DNA from 2 places in the Roseburia sp. OM03-7AC genome. Region 2 is predicted to be linked to the other one. Evidence: a T-box and tRNA genes for the amino acid it is inferred to sense, from the RefSeq annotation. Region 2 holds a T-box; the other holds one or more tRNA genes.
The links. The T-box of region 2 lies ahead of thrS (threonine--tRNA ligase). A T-box ahead of a tRNA ligase gene usually reads a tRNA of that ligase, here a tRNA-Thr.

Region 1 (8,016 bases), 170 kb from region 2:
ATACATGCCACCTCATCTCCGATAAAATCGGTCAGATTCGCATTATATTTCTGTGAGTCTACGGTAACAATATAGTCCTCTTTCTTCATATCATCCAAATCTTCTTTAGACAAAATATCAATATGAAATGTGTCAAACATCTTTCTTGTACTCAGGCGTTCAATCTTACCATCATAACAGATATCTGCTTTAATCCCATGGTAATTTAAAAAATGCTGTAAGCCAAAGGCACTGGCAATCGCATCCGGATCTGGAAAATTATGTGTCTGAATATAAGTTCTGTGTCCTCTTAATAACTCTACTAATTGTAAGGGATCCATGTTTTATCTCCTGGTATGATTTCTTCTTATTTTAATATAGAAAGCGGATTATTTTCCTTCTGGAATTTCAATGCAAACAAAGCTGCCCCATAGCATAAAATTCCAATCAGCATAAATATTACTTTACCGGAAATTATTCCAACGACAATCTCTGCTGCTGCAACAATTCCATGCAGCCAGACAGGAAGGTTATGCAGACATGCAGCAAGTCCCGCTTCAATCAACACTACAATACATACGCTCACTACCGGCATCTTCCATACCAGTATACCCAGTACAATTTCCAATACGGCAAAAACCACAAATACACATAACATAATCAGCGCGCTGTTTTCCTTTAATTCTGCAATCGTAAACTGACTGTTCTTCTTTGCATAATTTTTCTTTGCGCTGTTGATTTTCTTCTTCATATTCTTCTTACTGTCCTCAGTTTTCTTTCCCCCTGAAACAAATTCCTTCACTTCCATGAAAAAAACTTCCTCCTTGTAATGATTTCCCTTTTCATAAGCCGGTTCATCTTTCTCCGGTTCTTACACATCTACGCCCATTATACCAAGTAACCTTTGAAAGAACAACTTTTTTCAAAAAAACATTGCAAATTTATTTTTTTCTATATATAATATTATAGTATGATTTTAATAAATAAAGGGTTGTCTGAGGAAAATATTCTATTTCGCATATAACCAGATTATTCTGCTTCCGTGGCTCAGTTGGTAGAGCGGCGCATTCGTAATGCGTAGGTCAGGGGTTCGAGTCCCCTCGGGAGCTTTTTTTGTTGTCTAAAAATAATCTAAAAATAGTATTGACATTTCTCTTTCAATTTCTCATAATACTCCTTAGTGAGTTTATTATTATTAAACTTCAAATACATTATTAGCTTCATTTTGTAAAAACTATGTAAAATCACTTTTCATGGAAAGGAAGTACAAAATGGATATTGGAAATAAAATCAAGGAGCTGCGGATTCTCTACGGTCTCACCCAGCAGGAACTGGCTGACCGTCTGGAATTATCCAAAGGATTTATCTCCCAGTTAGAGCGTAATCTTACATCTCCTTCCGTGGGTACACTTTTAGATATTATCCAGTGTCTCGGCACTACGCCGGCAGAATTTTTTGCAGATGATGAACCTGCACAGCTTGTCTTTAAAAATGAAGATTATTTTGAAAAAGAAGATGCGGAACACAGGAGCTTAATCGAATGGATGGTTCCCGGTGCCCAGAAAGATATGATGGAACCGGTACGTCTGACGCTGAAGCCCGGCGGCACATCAGACATCTATCTTCCACATGAGGGAGAAGAATTCGGCTATGTACTTAAGGGCTCCATTAAAATCATATATGGTACCCGTACTTATACTGCAAGACAGGGGGAGTCTTTTTATCTTAAGTCCAATAAAAAGCACCATATCGAAAATACCGGCAGGAAAGATGCCGTTCTTATCTGGGTTACAAACCCACCAAGTTTTTAGGAGGTTATGATGGGCAAGAAATTAATACAATTAGAAAATATTACCAAAACTTATGACGGAAATATGATTTTGGATGACTTAAATCTTTATGTAAAGGAAAACGAATTCTTAACACTGCTGGGACCTTCCGGCTGTGGAAAGACTACTACCCTGCGTCTTATCGGTGGTTTTGAGACACCGGACACCGGACGTATTATTTTTGATGGAAAAGATATTACTTCTCTTCCGCCAAATGAGCGTAAATTAAATACCGTATTCCAGAAATACGCACTTTTTACCCATATGAGCATTGCAGAAAATATTGCTTTTGGGTTAAAAATCAGCAAGAAAAGCAAGGCTTATATTCAGGATAAAATCAAATATGCCTTAAAGCTTGTAAACTTAGACGGTTATGAAAACCGCAGCATTGATTCCTTAAGCGGTGGCCAGCAGCAACGTATTGCCATTGCCCGTGCCATTGTAAATGAACCAAAGGTGCTCCTTTTAGACGAGCCTTTGGGTGCACTGGATTTAAAAATGCGTCAGGACATGCAGTACGAACTGATTCGTCTGAAAAATGAACTTGGCATTACTTTTATCTATGTTACCCACGACCAGGAAGAAGCCCTTACCATGTCAGACACCATTGCTGTCATGAATCAGGGCTATATCCAGCAAATTGGTACTCCGGAAGATATTTATAATGAGCCGGAAAATGCATTCGTTGCCGACTTTATCGGAGACAGCAATATCATTGACGGTATCATGATTGAGGATAAATTAGTCAGCTTCTTAGGCATCAAGCACGAATGTGTCGACACCGGTTTTGGTAATAATAAACCGGTAGACGTAGTCATCCGCCCGGAAGATATTGAGATTGTAGAAGCCGGCACCGGTTTTATGGATGGTGATATTACTTCTGTTATCTTCAAGGGTGTCCACTATGAAATCGAAATTATGGCTGGCGGCTATGAATGGCTTGTTCATACCACCAAATATTTTGAAACCGGAAGCCATGTAGGAATGAAGGTAATTCCTTTCAATATCCAGATTATGCATAAACCGGAATCCAGTGACGAAAAGGCGGTGGAACTCGATGCATAATGCCAGAAAAAGACTTTTAGCCGGACCTTATCTGGTCTGGATTATTGGATTTACTGTACTTCCGATTCTGATGATATTATATTACGCATTCACCAACAGTGACGGTGGTTTTACCTGGGCAAATATTGCTGCAATTGCAGACCCGGTACATATAAAAGCACTCCTGCTTTCCTTAAAGCTTGGTATCTTATGTACAATTGTCTGTCTCCTGCTCTCCTACCCGCTTGCCATGATATTAAATAGTCTTCATATCAAGCATCAGAGCTTTGTGGTATTTATCTTCGTCCTGCCAATGTGGATGAATTTTATGCTGCGTATTTTAGCATGGCAGATGTTACTTTCCAATAATGGAATTATCAATGGATTTCTTTCCATTTTCGGCATCCCGAAGCTTCATATGTTAAATACCCAGGGAGCCGTTGTATTTGGCATGATTTATGATTTTCTTCCATTTATGATTATGCCGATTTACAATTCCATAGTACGTATCCGCAAAGAAACCATAGATGCGGCAAGGGATTTAGGTGCCAACAGTTTTATCACCTTCTTCCGTATCATTCTGCCGCTTACTTTGCCTGGAATTGTCAGCGGAATTATTATGGTATTCGTGCCGGCACTTACCTCCTTTGTTATTTCAGACCTTTTAGGTGGAGGTAAAGTACTTCTCATTGGAAATGTTATTGAGCAGTCCTTCATGCAGGGTTCCTACTGGAATTTAGGTTCCGGACTTTCCATTGTACTTATGATTTTTGTTTTAATCAGTATGGCATTTATGAATCGTGCCGGTGAATCAGGAGGGCATGCAGTATGGTAAAGAAAAGTTTATCAAGAATTTATCTTGCAATTATTTTCCTGTTTCTGTATCTTCCAATTGGAGTTCTGATTGTACTTTCCTTCAACAACTCCCTCTCCCGTGTAAAATGGGGCGGATTTACGACAGAATGGTACCGCAATCTTGTTTCTGACCCGACTATTATGAATGCCTTTTATACCACGATTCTGATTACCGTTGCATCTTCCGTGATTGCTACAATAATCGGAACCATGGCAGCAATCGGAATCAGTGCCATGCGGAAAAGGAACCGTCAGATTATGCTTGGTGCAACTAACATTCCACTTCTGAATGCAGATATTGTTACCGGCATCTCCCTGATGCTGCTTTTTGTCCGCTTTACAGAGCTTGGAACATCAACCGTATTGATTGCACATATTACCTTTGACATTCCATATGTCATTTTAAATGTACTGCCTAAGCTTTCCAACACCTCATCCCATACCTATGAGGCCGCCAGAGACTTAGGTGCAACACCACTTTATGCATTTTTCAAAATTGTATGGCCGGATATCAAGCCTGGTGTATTCTCCGGTTTTCTGATGGCCGTGACAATGTCCCTAGACGATTTCTCCATCACCTATTTTACCAAGGGTGCCGGTGTCAATACATTGTCCACCATGATTTATACCCAGCTGCGTAAAGGTATTATTCCTGAGATGTATGCGCTATCTACTATTTTATTCTTCCTTGCACTGGTACTTCTTCTGATTATGAATTACCGCAGTGTCAAGGATGCGAAAGGAAGGTCTTAGGAAATGAAGAAATTCTTATTTTCATTTATGCTTATTGCTGGTCTCCTTACTCTTTCCGGCTGTGGACAGAAAGAGGATGAAAATGCACTTGTTATTTTAAATTATGGAAAATATATAGAGCCGGATGTTATCCAGCAATTTGAAAAAGAAACCGGTATTACCATCAAATACGAAGAATATGAAAGTCCGGAGGAAATGTATACCAAATACAAAGCGGGTTCCATCAAATACGATTTAATCTGTACCTCCGACTATATGATCCAGAAGCTTATCAATGAAGGTGAAGTCTTAGAAATGGATTATGATAATATTCCACTTTACGAAAACATCGACCCGACCTATGTGGAATTTTCCAAGGCCTTTGACCCGGAAACGAAATACACACTACCTTATTTCTTCGGCACACTGGGTATTCTCTACAATAAAACCATGGTAGATGAAGCTGATATGGACAGCTGGAATGTTCTCTGGAATCCGAAATATAAGGGACAGATTATCATGGAAAATTCCGTCCGCGATACCTTCGTTCCTGCACTCCGGCTTTTGGACTATTCCATCAATACTACGGATGAAGATGAATTAAACGAAGCACTTTCCATGCTTTGTGACCAGAAAGATTTAGTCTACTCCTATCTGGTAGATTCTTCTGCCGATGAAATGATTGCCGGAAATGCTGCCATGGCTCTTATTTATTCCGGAGAGGCTGCCTATGCACAGGATTATAATGATGATCTTGATTATGTGGTTCCGAAAGAAGGGTCTAATATGTGGATGGACTCCTGGTTCATTCCCAAAACCTGCCAGCATAAGGATGCTGCAGAACAGTTTTTAAATTACCTCTGTCGTGAAGATATCGGTATGGAAAACTTTGACTATGTCTGGTATGCTACACCAAACACCGCTGTTTATGACGAACTGGATGAAGAGGTTCAGGAAAGTACTACTATTTTTTCCGATCAGGAAACTTTAGAAAACTGTGAAATTTTTAACAGTCTTGATGTCCCGGCTACGGAAACTTATGACTATCTCTGGAAGAAATTAAAATCTTACTAAAATATTCTGGTCTCTAAAAGATTAGAAATTTTTTAGAAAAATTTCATATTACGTTTCTTGTTATTCAAGACACAAGATGATATATTGAAAGTCCATTGGAATAATCCATGGACTTTCTTTTCTATTTATTCATTTTTACCATTTCTAACCAGGAGGTCTTTATGACATATCAACAATTTCTTACTGAAATCCAGTTACAAATTCATTCTCTGTTTGATACAGATGTTACGATTCAGCTGCATAAAATCCAAAAAAATAATGGCGTTACTTTGGATGGACTCACTATTCTGCAAAAGGGCTGCAACATTTCTCCCACTATTTATCTCAATGATTATTACAAAGAATATCAGGCAGGGAAAAGCATACATAACATTATTTTACATATCCGGGAAATTTACCGGGCTTACCGTCCCAGCAGCTCTGTCGATGTAGCATTCTTTACTAATTTTGAAAATGTACGGCACCGCATCCTTTTTAAACTGATTCACTATCAGAAAAATGAGGAACTCCTCAAAGAAATTCCTCATTTTCGTTATCTTGATTTTGCAGTTGTTTTTTATTGTCTTTTATCTAGCTCAAGTCAGGGAAACGCCACTATTCTGATTCGTTCCACTCATCTTTCCTACTGGAACGTCTCCGCAGATGCGTTATATTCTTATGCCTTAGAGAATACGCCGGCACAGCTTCCTGCTGATTTTGAACCATTAATGCCATTACTCAATAAGCTTATGCCAATGCCCTTTCCTGCCGATAGCATGGAAGAAGAATCCGAAACACCGCTTTATGTATTAACCAATAAAGCCAGACTCTATGGTGCTTCCTGCATTCTCTATCCAAATCTTTTAGATTCCATTGCAGATAAGCTCACATGTGATTTTTATCTAATTCCAAGCAGCATTCATGAATTTCTGATTCTTCCTGTTCTGCCCGGAACCTGTATACAGGATTTAAATGCTATGATTCATGAAGTAAATTCCACTCAGGTTGAGGAAGAAGAAATCTTATCCGATCACGCTTATTTCTATTCCCGCTCTGAAAAGCTTCTTACTTCTATGCCAGAAGAAAGGACTACAATCTAGCATATAATTTTTCATATTCCTTTGCAGAACTGGACCAGGAGAAATTCTGCTCCATGCCACGTCTTGCGATATCCAGCCACCCGGTCCGGTTCTCATGGAATACCTGATATGCATAAAGAAGACTGTCACGCATTTCATGAGCATTATAATTGGAAAAAGTAAAACCGGTTCCGGTATGCTGATACTCATTATATGGCTCTACGGTATCCTTTAAGCCACCGGTCTCGCGAACCACAGGTACTGTTCCATAACGAAGGCACATCAACTGGCTCAGACCACAGGGTTCAAATAAAGATGGCATCAAAAAAGCATCTGATGCTGCATAAATTCTATGTGCTGCTTCTTCGGAATACATAATATTTGCCTTCAGTCTGTCCGGATACCTGCTCTCATAATAACGGAACATATTCTCATAACGTTCCTCTCCGGTTCCTAAGGCAACAATCTCAAATTTACCGGAAGAAAGCAGTTCATCCATCATATAATCTACCAGTGCAAATCCCTTCTGCTCTGTCATTCTTGAAACAATTCCAACTAACATCACATCATCTGAATACGGAAGATTCATATCCTTTAAAAGTGCCTGCTTATTTTTCCGCTTGCCCTCTTCTAAATCATTGGCATCATATAAATAAGCAATCTTTGGATCCGCTTTCGGATTATATTCATTATAATCGATTCCATTAATAATACCGCTTAATTTATAGCTGTTACTGCGAATGAGACCATCCAAGCCTTCGCCACCATCCGGAGTTGTTATTTCATAAGCATATGTAGGACTTACCGTTGTTACAGCATCTGCATATACAATACCACCCTTCAGATAATTTCCCTCTCCATACGACTCTAATTTGTCCGGTGTAAAAAGAGCATCCGGCAATCCGGTAATATCTTTTACTGCCTTTAGATTCCAGCGCCCCTGAAACTGTAGATTGTGTATCGTAAATACCGTTTTCATATTCTGGTAAAATACATTTTTCTTATAGATATTCTCCAGATATACCGGAACCAGTCCCGTCTGCCAGTCATGGCAATGAATAATATCCGGCTGGTAATTCATATGCGGCAATGCTTCTAATACTGCCTTTGAGAAAAATGCAAATTTTTCTACATCTTCGTAAATATTATTATATGGTCTGTCTCCCGCAAAATAGAATTCATTATCAATAAAATAATACTGGATTCCATCTTCCTTTGCCTCCAGTATTCCTACATATTGTTTTCGCCAGCCCAAATCTACATAAAAATGCAATATATGATGCATTTTCTTACGCATATCCTCACGGATACACATATACTTCGGCAGCATGACGCTGACTTCATATTCATTTTTTGAAAAATATTTTGGCAGTGAACCTGCTACGTCTGCAAGGCCGCCTGTTTTGATAAATGGAACTGCCTCTGATGTAACAAATAATACCCGC
Region 2 (8,016 bases):
GGAACAACAGAAGCTGGCACACTCTGTTTCCATACAGGTACAGGCATTCGTTCCGGCTACCTGGATGTCTTTTGCATGACATTTTCTTCCTTCATTGAATTTACAGTTTACTGCCTCACAGGTAACATCGCTCATCTTAGGCGGTTTACCGGTCGAATTGGCACATCCACAGTTTTTCTTCTCTTCAAAACTTCCACAGCTTGTCTCACTGTTGCGGTTTGCATGTGCACCCTCTACCGTAATATTTCCACGGCAACAGCAATCATCTTTCTGGAAACTGCAGCTTCTTACAGAACATTTTAATTCTGTCACAAAAATCATCTCCTTTCTTTCGTTACATGTTTAGTATCTCCAAAGGAAATCTTTTTATGTTACCAACTTCATGTAAAAAAGAATGTACCTTGACACATTCTCGTGCCTGCGGCGGCTGCTTTCCTGTAAAGTAAAAAAGACTGTTGTCCGGTGCAAATTGCCAGCAACAGTCTTTTTGAATCCATGTAAATTATAAAATTAAAAATTAGATTTTATTGCATTTTTATTTTTCTTCTGCAACTTCTTCCTTACGGATTTCCTTTGTACGAATCTCTTCGCAGATTGCATCAATGAATTCTCCTAAAGGTTTTACACCTTCATCTCCTGCAAAACGGCTTCTTACGGATACGGTTCCGTCCTCTGCCTCCTGCTGACCAACTACCAGCATGTACGGCAGCTTATCCAGTCTTGCTTCACGAATCTTGAATCCGATTTTCTCAGAACGGTTATCAACCGTTACATCTACATCATGAGCTGCTAATTCTTTTCTTACCTGCTCTGCATAGTCTGCATATTTTTCAGAAATCGGCAATACTCTTACCTGTTCCGGGCAAAGCCAGGTTGGGAATTTTCCTGCATAATGTTCAATCAGCCATGCAAGGGTACGCTCATAACATCCCATGGATGTACGATGGATAATCCAAGGAAGTACTTTCTCACCCTTCTCATCGATATAGTACATGCCAAACTTCTCTGCACTTGCACAATCAAGCTGGATGGTAACCATGGTATCTTCTTTTCCATATACATTCTTTGCCTGAATATCAATCTTTGGTCCGTAGAATGCAGCTTCCCCATCTGCTTCTGTATACTTGATGCCATTCTTATCCATAACATCACGCAGATACTGCTGGGTACTGTTCCAATATGCTTCGTCGCCCAGATATTTTTCTTTGTTGTTCGGATCCCATTTGGACAGACGGTAAGTAACATCTCCATCGATACCAAGTGTAGTCATTACATAATGGCAAAGCTCAGTACATCTGGTAAGTTCTTCTTCCGCCTGTTCCGGGCAAAGAATAATATGTGCCTCTGTAATAGTAAACTGTCTGACACGGGTAAGTCCATGCATCTCTCCGGAGTCCTCATTCCGGAACAATGTAGAAGTCTCTGACATCCGATATGGCAGATCTCTGTAAGAGTGCTGTTCATTCATGTATACATAATACTGGAATGGACAGGTCATCGGACGCAGTGCCATTGTCTCTTTGTCGTCGCTGTCCTTATTTAAAATGAACATTCCATCCATGTAGTGATCCCAGTGTCCGGAAATCTTATAGAGGTCACTCTTTGCCATCAGCGGAGTTCTGGTACGTACATAACCCCACTCTTTATCCTCTAAGTCTTCTATCCAACGCTGCAGTTTCATAATCATCTTGGTTCCCTTTGGTGTAAATAAAGGAAGTCCCTGTCCGATAACATCAACAGTGGTAAATAATCCCATTTCACGACCAAGTTTGTTATGGTCACGGCGTTTGGCATCTTCTAATTTCTCTAAGTATTCTTTTAACTCTTCCTTCTTATTAAAAGCAGTACCATAAATTCTCTGTAATCTTGCTTTGTCAGAATTACCTCTCCAATATGCCATGGAAGATGATGTCAGCTTAAATGCCTTTACGCCCTTGGTTGTCATCAGATGTGGGCCAGCACATAAATCTACGAAGCCGCCCTGGTCATAGAAAGAAATTTCTTCTCCCTCTGGTAATTCTTCAATCAGTTCTACTTTGTATGGCTCATTACGTTCCTGCATGAATTTGATTGCTTCCTCTCTTGGAAGTGTGAATCGTTTTAATTCATGACCTTCCTTGATAATCTTCTTCATCTCTGCTTCCAGATTATCGAGGTCTTCTCTTGAAAATGGGGCATGATCAAAATCATAATAGAATCCATCTTCAATTGCCGGTCCGATCGTAATCTTTGCATCCGGGAATAATTTCTTTACCGCCTGAGCCAGCACATGGGATGCAGTATGGCGGATTACCTTTAATCCTTCTTCATCACTTGCTGTTATAATATTTAAATTGCAGTCCTTGTCAAGAACGGTTCGTAAATCCACCACTTCTCCGTCTACTTCACCGGCGCATGCAACTCTTGCAAGGCCTTCGCTGATATCTGCTGCAATATCATAGACTGATTTTGCTTCACTGTACTCTTTTACTGAGCCATCTTTTAATGTGATTTTCATGTTCAAGTCTCCTTTTCTTATTATATTAGTATTAATAACTGCAAAGTAAAAAATCCCTGATGCATAAAATTTATGCATCAGGGACGATACTCTATCGTGGTTCCACCCTGCTTGCTGTACTTATCGTACAACCGCTCATTCTGATGATAACGGAATCACCGGACCGGATTGGGGTCACTCAGAGCTGGTCTTCACATTACGCTCCATCAGAATACTCTCACCAGATGTATTCCTCTCTTTGACTTCCTGTTATGCTACTCGTCTCTTCTTTGTTTTGTCCTTTTGACAAAAGCTATTGTATACTCTTTTTTCTGCTATGTAAAGAGTTTTTCTGTGAAATATTTTCCAAATGTTTTCCAAAATATTTTATTCTTATCTTCCGCAGCAGAATTTATATTTCTTTCCACTTCCACAAGGACACGGATCATTTCTTCCGACTTTCTTTCCAACTACAACAGTGCCGGATTTCTTCTGCTCTAAATAAAGCTTTCTCTTGGTATCTGCATCAAAAATTTCATCCCACTGTGGTAATTCATAGAGCCAGTCAGCTTTGGCATCTACCATGTTCTTGTATAATTTTTCTTTATCGAATGCAAGGCTTACCTTGGTATCCTCTTCCATAGTATCAATTGGGTTTGGTGTTACCAGGCTGTCATTGATTCCATCTAAGAATCCAGTCATATCCATAATGCTGAGGTCGTATTTCTCTGCCAGCTCTTTTACAGTTCCTTCTACCTTCTCATCCGGGTTTGCTAAAAGCTTCTCATATACGCCCTTCTCTAACATAAAATATCTCTGCCAGAACTTCTGTAATTTTCCTCTATCTGCCTGCTGATCATAAGCAATCTTCTGCCATTCTTCTAATAATGCCATTGTTCATATCCATCCTTTAATCCATATTTAGTCGTATAACGCTTGTTTCAGTATAGCATATTTTGTGCTTTTTTCAAGTATTTATCCTCTGCAACTTTACATTTTCTGATTGACTATCTGCTGTCAAATGTTAAAATAATGTATATTGCTTTTTTCTAAAAACAGGTCATCAAAGAAAGTTGAGGTCATATATGAAAAAGACAAAACAGATTCTTGCAATTATCGGTGTTGTACTCTTAGTTGCCCTCTATGTTTCCACTCTTGTTTTTGCATTGATTGGAAGCGATTTTGCCACAAACTGTCTTAAGGCTTCCATCTATGCCACTGTGGTTGTCCCGGTTCTCATCTGGGCTTATACCATGGTATACCGCTTACTTAAGAATCATTACTCTTTAAGAGAAGATTTGGATTCCATCAAAAAAGAAGCTTCCGGGCAGGATGCTTCCGCAAAAACTTCAAATGAACCAAACATCAAAAAAGAGGATTGCGAATAACCACAATCCTCTTTTATAACTTGTCCACTTCTTAAAACTAAGCAAGTTTTGTTTTTGCAAGCTCTGCTAATGTTGCAAATCCTTCTGCATCATTTACAGCCATCTCAGCTAACATTTTACGGTTCATATCAACACCAGCTAATTTTAAACCATACATAAATTTGCTGTAAGATAATCCATTCATTCTTGCTGCTGCGTTAATACGGGCAATCCATAACTGTCTGAACTGTCTCTTTCTCTGTTTTCTTCCTGCATAAGAACTTGTTAAGGCTCTCATGACAGACTGTTTTGCTACTCTATACTGTTTGGAGCGTGCTCCTCTGTAACCTTTAGCTAATTTTAATGTTCTATTATGTTTCTTTTTAGCGTTTAAGCCGCCTTTAATTCTTGCCATGTTCTATTCCTCCTTAACCAATTCTTATAAATATGGTAAAATCTTCTTCATATTCTTAACATTTGTTGCATCTGTCATTGCAGGTTTTCTAAGATTTCTCTTAGTCTTAGTTGTTTTCTTTGTTAAGATATGTCTCTTATAAGCCTTGTTTCTCTTTAATTTTCCTGTTCCTGTTAATTTGAAACGTTTTGCTGCTGCTCTGCTTGTTTTCTGTTTTGGCATAATTTATTCCTCCTTAAAATCATTATCTTTTCTCTGCCAGCACCATACCCATGCTTCTGCCTTCCAGCTTTGGTGCTTTCTCCACTACTGCAATATCTGCAAGTGCTTCTGCAAAATCATCCAGAATATGTTTGCTTGCCTGTACATGTGCCATTTCTCTGCCACGGAAACGAAGTGTAACTTTTACTTTATTTCCTTTGGAAATGAACTTTCTTGCGGCATTCATTTTGGTATTCAAATCATTGGTATCGATATTTGGAGAAAGACGAACTTCTTTTAATTCAACCGTTTTCTGTTTCTTACGTGCTTCCTTCTCTTTTCTTGCAAGCTCATATCTGTATTTACCGTAATCGATAATCTTACATACAGGTGGCTTTGCTCCAGGAGCAATCTTTACTAAATCAAGTTCTGCTTCCTGTGCCAGCTTATATGCTTCTCTTGCCGACATGATACCTAACTGTTCACCATCCGCGCCAATCAGGCGGACTTCCTTATCTCTGATTTGTTCATTGATCATTAACTCGCTAATGGTCGTACACCTCCAAAATTAAATTCACCACAGCTTTGCCAGACAACTTTCCGTTTATTTCCGCAAAAAAAGTGGATAGACAGACTATCCACTTCAAAATGATTCGCTCATTGCATACTCATTATAAACACTTAGTCACTTGATTGTGCTAAGGTGAGAGTGGATACTCTACTTTCTTCAACTTGCTTATAGTACCATATGTCATTTCGTTCGTCAAGCATTATTTTTACCGATATTCGCTTCTGATATTTTCCGCCCTCTCAATAATCGTTTCCGGGAACCCGGTAAAGGAAAGCAGGCGAATTGCATTCTGGGAATTTGCTGGTCCCTTCTGCAATTTATAATCAAATACAATATCCGCTTCTCCAAACTCTTCGGAAAAATGATAATTGTCATAACCAATTTTTTCAAGCTCCGTCAATTCCTTATCATGGGATGCCACAATTGCAATGCAGTTATGATGTGCCAGATATTCCATGATTGCTTTTGAAGCTGCAATACGCTCCTGGGTATTGGTTCCTCTTAAGATTTCATCAATAACACAGATAACCAGTTCATCCTCCGACAAAGCATCCAGGATACGTTTTAAATATTTAATCTCTTTAATAAAATAACTGTCACCGGATAAAATATCGTCTCTTACCGCCATGGAAGTAATCATTTTTGCATGAGGCAGATGCATTCTTTTTGCGGTGCAGGTATGAATGCTCTGTGCCAGTATCACATTGACAGCTATGGTCTTGATAAAGGTTGACTTACCGGAAGCATTGGAGCCTGTGATAATGCAGTTATGCTGAAGTTCCATAGAATTGGTCACTGCTCCATGAAGCAGCGGATGATAAATTTCTTCCATCTCAAGCTGCTTTGCTTCCTCATATTCCGGTACTGTCACAAGAGGCAGACTCTTTCGGAAAGAGCCTGTGCTGACCGCTGCATCCAGTTCTCCTACCACCCGGTAAATCTTAAGATAAGCATCCTGGTTATCCATAAACTGATTCAATACTTTCATATAAGTAAGGATATGCCACTGGGTTACTCCTAGCAGGAAATCCTGCAGCATTTCAAACACATCTCCCATGGCATTTCTGCTCTGGATATTTAGCAGAAATGCCTTCTTATCCATTTTGGCAAATACCGGAAGCAGCGGTGCCAGTTCCTCACATATTTTGTCTTTCCGGTATTCCTGCTCCAGTTCTCGTGCTACCGTAATCAGGTATGCCGCCGTTCCCATCATATGAATCTCCTGGTCAAACTTCAGCCGGACCGTAAAGATATACACCGACAAATTCACAAGAAATACTACCACCAAAGCTGACAGAGCATATATATTATGAAATACGACTGCCGCCACAACAACTACCATCAGCAATATCCGGAGCATCTGATAAACCCAGAGATTTGAAATTGCAAAATCCTCTACTGTCTGGATAAAGGATGGAATATAGTAAGCCTCGTCTCTCTTTCCAAGCTTTGACAAAGTTTCTTCCAGATGATAGCGTTTTTCATCATCTGCTTCACAAAAAGCTATTCTTTTTTCTAAAAGCTCCTCTTCTTCCTTCGTCTGCTTCGCATAATGAAGCTTTGCATATAAAATTTCTTCTCCCATAGTGGAATCACAGTTGTTGATTCTCTGGTACACATCATCCATATTAAGGTCATTCCATGTGACCTCATCCACCTGCTGTGTTCCACCCACAGTATCCAGATAATTTCTTATCAATTCTCTTTTGAATTCCTTTTTCTCAGGTTCTTTTCCATATTTTTCTTTCAGTGTCCGTTTGCAGCGGTTCTTCCAACTTTCTTTTGTCTTAATTGCTGAATAAGTAAATCCTGCAATCATAATTACTACAAGGATTGCTGCTTCCATTTCTTCGCCTTCCTACTGCATGATTCCAATGGTATCTATCCAGTAAATATTATCTTTATCCTTAATTCCATTTACAGTAACGGTATCTCCCGCATGCAGGAAAATCAATTGTTCATTATCAGAAAACTTCTGCCAGTATACCATACCGTCGTCTCCTGCCAGATAAACATAAGTCTCTCCTGCAATCTCAACATACTGCACTTCACTGATTACAAAACTTCTTGTCTCTGTCTCACCTTCCGGAATTATTTTTCCCTTGGCTGCTGTCTGTGCATTACCTGCAGTGCTGTTGCTGTCCCCGGAAGAATTTTCTGCCTCTTCCGGATTCCCAGTGTTTTCTGTACCATCACTGCCTGTCATCTTACGATACTTTGCAAAGCACTCATCGAGACTGGCTGCTGTTGTTACCATATTATAAGATTCTACATTTACCATGCCATAAAGCTTCACTATGCCGCTGGCATCTTTTAATACCATAATATAAGTCGGCTGACCATCTACATTAATCAAAGACGGGAAAGATGCACGGTATCCTTTCTCCTGCACTTCTCCTTCTGCAGCAGCCATTGCAGAGCTTTCATCTGCTCCCGCAATACTGTAATAATGTGCTTCTGAAGTCCGCTCATTTACCAGTATAAACCCGATATTGGAGGCATCATCATTGACAGAAGTAACTCCGGTATAAATCCAGATATCCCCGTCTTTGGCAACATAGCCGAAGTTTGCTTCGTAAGATTCCTCATCTCCGTCTTCATCCTCTACTACCGTTTCCGTACATTTCTTACAGCCTTTTTTGCCGAAGATGCTGTTCATAAATCCATTAGATAATTCTCCATACCAGTTATACTGTTCCACCAGAAGATCCCCGTCAAAGACATCATCCATCCAGTTCGGCACTTCTGATGCATCATAATACTGACAGTCTCCGCTGATTGGGTCACAGCTGATTGCACCCTCAACAGTTTCTCCACCAAATAAACCGATGGTGTATTTGTATACACTGGCAATATAGTATGGTTTTCCATCTTCGTCCACTTCAAAATGAAGATTTCCGAAAAGTTTATCCGGGTAATTCATACGGATATGCCTTCTTAAATCCTTGCCAAAGTAAGCAGACGGAACATAAATCATTCCTTCCTT

Region 1: it has a tRNA-Thr gene. The T-box ahead of thrS (threonine--tRNA ligase) is inferred to sense a tRNA for this amino acid. The anticodon was not compared.

Annotation. Positions count from the first base shown of each region.
Region 1 covers NZ_QTZJ01000001.1:374,724-382,739, reverse strand. Annotated here, with positions in the region: gene DXB39_RS01860 (DHH family phosphoesterase) at 1-320, opposite strand, end outside; gene DXB39_RS01855 (hypothetical protein) at 347-787, opposite strand; tRNA gene DXB39_RS01850 (tRNA-Thr) at 1,016-1,088, shown strand; gene DXB39_RS01845 (helix-turn-helix domain-containing protein) at 1,251-1,790, shown strand; gene potA (spermidine/putrescine ABC transporter ATP-binding protein) at 1,800-2,873, shown strand; gene DXB39_RS01835 (ABC transporter permease) at 2,866-3,687, shown strand; gene DXB39_RS01830 (ABC transporter permease) at 3,681-4,460, shown strand; gene DXB39_RS01825 (ABC transporter substrate-binding protein) at 4,464-5,513, shown strand; gene DXB39_RS01820 (DUF5688 family protein) at 5,675-6,592, shown strand; gene glgA (glycogen synthase GlgA) at 6,582-8,016, opposite strand, start outside.
Region 2 covers NZ_QTZJ01000001.1:203,796-211,811, reverse strand. Annotated here, with positions in the region: gene DXB39_RS01030 (DUF1540 domain-containing protein) at 1-312, opposite strand, end outside; gene thrS (threonine--tRNA ligase) at 536-2,497, opposite strand; T-box leader at 2,574-2,776, opposite strand; gene DXB39_RS01020 (SEC-C metal-binding domain-containing protein) at 2,870-3,370, opposite strand; gene DXB39_RS15175 (hypothetical protein) at 3,562-3,864, shown strand; gene rplT (50S ribosomal protein L20) at 3,902-4,258, opposite strand; gene rpmI (50S ribosomal protein L35) at 4,283-4,480, opposite strand; gene infC (translation initiation factor IF-3) at 4,503-4,997, opposite strand; gene DXB39_RS00995 (MutS-related protein) at 5,236-6,876, opposite strand; gene DXB39_RS00990 (hypothetical protein) at 6,889-8,016, opposite strand, start outside.